DNA from 2 places in the Paenibacillus sp. FSL P4-0113 genome. Region 1 is predicted to be linked to the other one. Evidence: riboswitches for the same ligand, from Rfam matches in the RefSeq annotation. Region 1 holds a riboswitch; the other holds the start of a gene.
The links. Region 1 has a riboswitch for S-adenosylmethionine ahead of metA (homoserine O-acetyltransferase MetA). Riboswitches for the same ligand answer to the same signal wherever they lie in the genome.
Positions count from the first base shown of each region.

Region 2: another riboswitch for S-adenosylmethionine. It lies ahead of MKX46_RS10310 (methionine ABC transporter ATP-binding protein); the one in region 1 lies ahead of metA (homoserine O-acetyltransferase MetA).

Region 1 covers NZ_JBBPAZ010000001.1:5,277,328-5,279,533, forward strand. Annotated here, with positions in the region: gene corA (magnesium/cobalt transporter CorA) at 1-269, opposite strand, end outside; SAM riboswitch class I at 822-947, shown strand; gene metA (homoserine O-acetyltransferase MetA) at 1,066-1,983, shown strand; gene MKX46_RS23125 (PLP-dependent transferase) at 2,109-2,206, shown strand, end outside.
Region 2 covers NZ_JBBPAZ010000001.1:2,447,201-2,449,406, forward strand. Annotated here, with positions in the region: gene MKX46_RS10310 (methionine ABC transporter ATP-binding protein) at 1-837, opposite strand, end outside; SAM riboswitch class I at 974-1,113, opposite strand; gene MKX46_RS10315 (Cthe_2314 family HEPN domain-containing protein) at 1,239-1,964, opposite strand; gene MKX46_RS10320 (UbiD family decarboxylase) at 2,016-2,206, opposite strand, start outside.

The sequences.
Region 1 (2,206 bases):
GCTCGCAAAAATATTTCTTCATCATCAAAACGAATGCTATTTACAACGATAAAATAATGGCTTTCATAAATTTCAATCTTCGGACGCTGTTCTTCTTCACTCAAACAGTCTTCTACTGCAAGATCATGCATGGAAAATAAAGGCTGGAGCACTGCCAAATCATCGACATCGGCATCAATCCAATAAAAACCTTCTGCCGGTGCAGTAAGCGCCATTTCAATTTCTTCGACAGGGGTAAAAACCCCGTTGTTGACCAAACGGATTTTCATATACGTCACTCCTTATGCTCCGCCGTAACGGAAATACGTTTACCTTAAGCATAAGGAATGGACTCAGTTAGCCAGTTAGCCGGTGCGGGTAAGCGTGCACTCTCATCAAAAGCCGGAGGCTTTTGGAGCATGCAGAGCCTGGCGTCCCGTCTTTCGGCAAGCTGAAGTCATTCCTATGCTGTTGTTCAGGGATCGCCGCCTATTCGGACTCGGGTCGCCTTCCATTCCGGATTCACCTCTCAAATGTTCTTTTTTTAGATTGCCACAGTATCGCAGGAAACACTCAAGTCTGCACTACTGCTCCATATTTTTGCCTAATAGCACTTGTATAGTATAACGCTCGGCCTACGGCCTTTCAAGCGCAAAATCATGGGCAAAATCAACAGTAGTGGCAAGAGCTTCAGCGATAGGAGGGATATGATTTAACCTATGGAAAAGGTAGACAAAATGTGAATGCAGGTTACAAATTTGCAAGTCCCATCTTGACGAAGCCCAGCCGATGCATTAAAGTGAACAACAAGAACTTTGTGAACCCAAAATGAATATAGCGAAATCTTATCAAGAGCAGGTGGAGGGACTAGCCCGATGATACCCGGCAACCGGCGATTTTAATCGCACGGTGCTAATTCTTGCAGGACGCGCGCTTTGTACAAAGCGCGTTGCCCTGACAGATGAGAGAGGCGCATATGGATACAAATATGACCTTTCTCTAACCAGAGAAAGGTCTTTTTATTATATGCCCGGCATCTCAACAAGACGATTTTCGCAAAACTTACCGAACAAGGAGTGAGTTTACATGCCGATTAAAATCCCAGACACATTACCTGCTAAGGAAGTGCTGGAGGGCGAAAATATTTTCGTAATGGATGAAAGCTTGGCTTATCATCAGGATATTCGTCCGTTGCGTATCGCCATTTTGAATTTAATGCCTACAAAGGAAACGACGGAAACCCAACTGTTGCGCCTGGTCGGCAATACGCCGTTGCAAGTGGATGTCACGCTGGTGCATATGAAGTCTCATGTATCCAAAAATACATCGCAAGAATATTTGAACATGTTCTATAAAACGTTTGACGAGATCAAGAACAGTCGTTTTGACGGCATGGTCATTACAGGAGCCCCGGTTGAACAGCTTGAGTTTGAGGATGTGAACTACTGGGAGGAAATCCGGCAAATCTTTGAATGGACGAAAACGAATGTAACTTCGACCATGCATATCTGTTGGGCCTCACAGGCAGGCTTATACCATCATTTCGATGTCCCTAAATATGGGCTCGACTACAAATGCTTCGGTGTATTTCCACACACCGTGATTAAACCTAAAGTAAAATTGTTACGCGGCTTTGATGAACTGTTTTATGCTCCTCATTCCAGGCATACGGAGGTTCGTCGGGAAGATATTGATCATATCGCCGAATTAGAAGTTTTATCCGAATCCGAAGAAGCTGGAGTGTACCTCGTAGCCACGCTTGACGGTAAACAAATTTTTGTAACTGGGCATTCTGAATATGACCCGCTTTCACTGAAATGGGAATACGACCGCGATGTAGCCAAAGGAATGGATATTGAAGTCCCCAAAAATTATTTTCCTAATGATGATCCTGAGCGCACCCCCCCCTCAATTTGGCGGGCGCACGCCAATTTATTATTCTCGAATTGGCTGAACTATTATGTATACCAAGAAACACCTTATGATATCGGGCCCCAGATTTAAAAAAGGAGCATGTAGTTTACCTTTGTAGAGTATCACCTTGCAGTAGCGCAGCAGTATAGTCTTTGACATCCATTTTTGCAGGATTGGTTATAGCACCCACTATGGAAGTTAACAGGAGGATTCATATGAGTGAGAAAAAGTGGAAAATCGAAAGTAGATTGGCACAAATCGGTTCAGTAGAAGAGCCAGTAACCGGGGCTGTTAATTACCCGATTTACCAATC
Region 2 (2,206 bases), 2.8 Mb from region 1:
CGCATCATATGTTTTGCTGCCCAAAAAGGAGATACGCACCACCTGTGCCGACTCGCCGCCACCTGCTGCCGCAATCGCTGCTTGCAACTCCTCGGGATGTTCTGACTCCCGCTGGATAAAGTCCTTGGTTACCTGGTGCTGTGGCTTCAAAAATACTTCCGCCACCGGACCTTGCTCCACGATGTCACCCTGATGAATGACGCCAACTTTATCACAGATGCTTTGAATGACATGCATTTCATGTGTAATCAGCACGATGGTTAAATTAAATCGCTGATTAATATCCAGCAGCAATTTCAGGATAGACCCCGTCGTCTGCGGATCAAGCGCAGAAGTCGCTTCGTCACACAGCAATACATGAGGATCACTAGCCAACGCCCGCGCAATTCCTACCCGCTGTTTCTGTCCACCTGAGAGCTGTGACGGATATTTTCCACTGTGCTCTTCGAGACCCACCAGTTCCAGCAGTTCACGGACCTTCTGGTCCAACTTCTGCTTGGGCGTGTTTACCAGCCGCAACGGAAATGCAATATTGTCATATACCGTCGCCGAAGACAACAAATTAAAATGCTGAAAAATCATTCCGATTTTTCGGCGCTGCATTTGTAACTGGGATTGACTCACAGTAGTGAGGTTTACCCCGTCTACCCATACTTCACCTGAAGTAGGGCGTTCCAATAAATTAATACAGCGGATCAATGTACTTTTCCCTGCCCCGGAGTGACCAATCACTCCGAATATTTCTCCACGCTTTATAGAAAGATTCAACCCAGACAGCGCATTTACGCGTCGGTTGCCTTTGCCATAATGCTTGGTTAACTGCTTAAGCTCTATCAACGTGCTGCGACCCCCTTCACTTCTTCCTTACCCTTTTTACCAGTTGTCATCTCTCAGGATTGTATAAAATCGCTATTTATTTATACAAAAAAGAGCCCCTTTCACAGAATGAAAAGGGCCCCACCTTGCGATCCTTTTCTCATCTGCCAAAATCGCTATAACTCTAGCGGTTTTGTAGGAATTAGCACCATCATGTTCCCTCCCAGTGTATTACACCGGGAAAAAACGGGTTGCCGGGCTTCATCGGGCCAGTCCCTCCACCTCTCTGGATAAGAAAAATATGTTAAACTCCAGCTTTAGCTGTCCGTTAAGTTTATATAAAAAAACATAATTCAAGCATTTTTCTGAAACTAGGTTTCAGTATAGATAGTTTACATTGCTTTGTCAAAGGATATTTTCTATCATATTTTTGGGCGTACTGCCCGGTTCTTCCATTGTTTCGCAGTATAAGTAAAGGCGATTGACAACGACCGACACACCATTTCCAAGCCCTGCTGCAAATCTTCCAAATGGTGATCAAGGTCCTCCAGTTGGATTTTTCCATACAAAGCTCGGTGTCGTTGCCAGAGATCATCCTGCATTTCTGTATTCATATAGTGTATCTCCGTATTTCGCCGCTTACGCAGCCGATTGATCGCATCGTTGTATGTATCCTTGATATCATATAAATTATCGGTCAATACAGGATGCATTTTGAGATACTTGAGCTGCCGCAACACGGTAAAATACGAATAATGCGCCTTATACTGTCCTGTTTTTAAATCATACAGATCATTCAGCCAGTTGCCCAGCTTATCCAGAATGGAAAATACCCTCACAAACCCATCTTTATAAAAGAAAACATACAATGCATAGTCGGATTTTTCATCCTCACTCATATCTTCAGCATATCCGGCTTTCACTTTCATACGGAAAAAGGCGGCAGCATGATGGCTCTGCTCCAGTTCATCCAGAGATGACATTAGACCGCGTGTCAAAATATCCGCCTTCCGAAAATCGTGGGTCGGATCTCCACCAGCCTGAATTTGCCGTTCCAGCAGGTTCAACATATCTGACATGCTATTCATGGCATCTAGCAGGATGCCCTTGTTCACACGCGGCGGCTCACCCAGTAGCTTGCGTATCATGCTTACGCCTCCTTATAAATATAAAATCCGGCTGTAGGTTTAATTAGGGCGTCAAGCGAAATAACTTGTCCATCGTTGATCTACAAGCTTAACAATATCCTCACGCGGTAACACCTCATCCGGATACCCCGGCTTCATACGCGCATCCACTACAATCGGCAGCTTATAGTTCAGATGATGCAAACGCACTTCGCTGTCCGCGTACATATCCGTAGCCGGGTTAAAGCGAGTGAATACCGTCC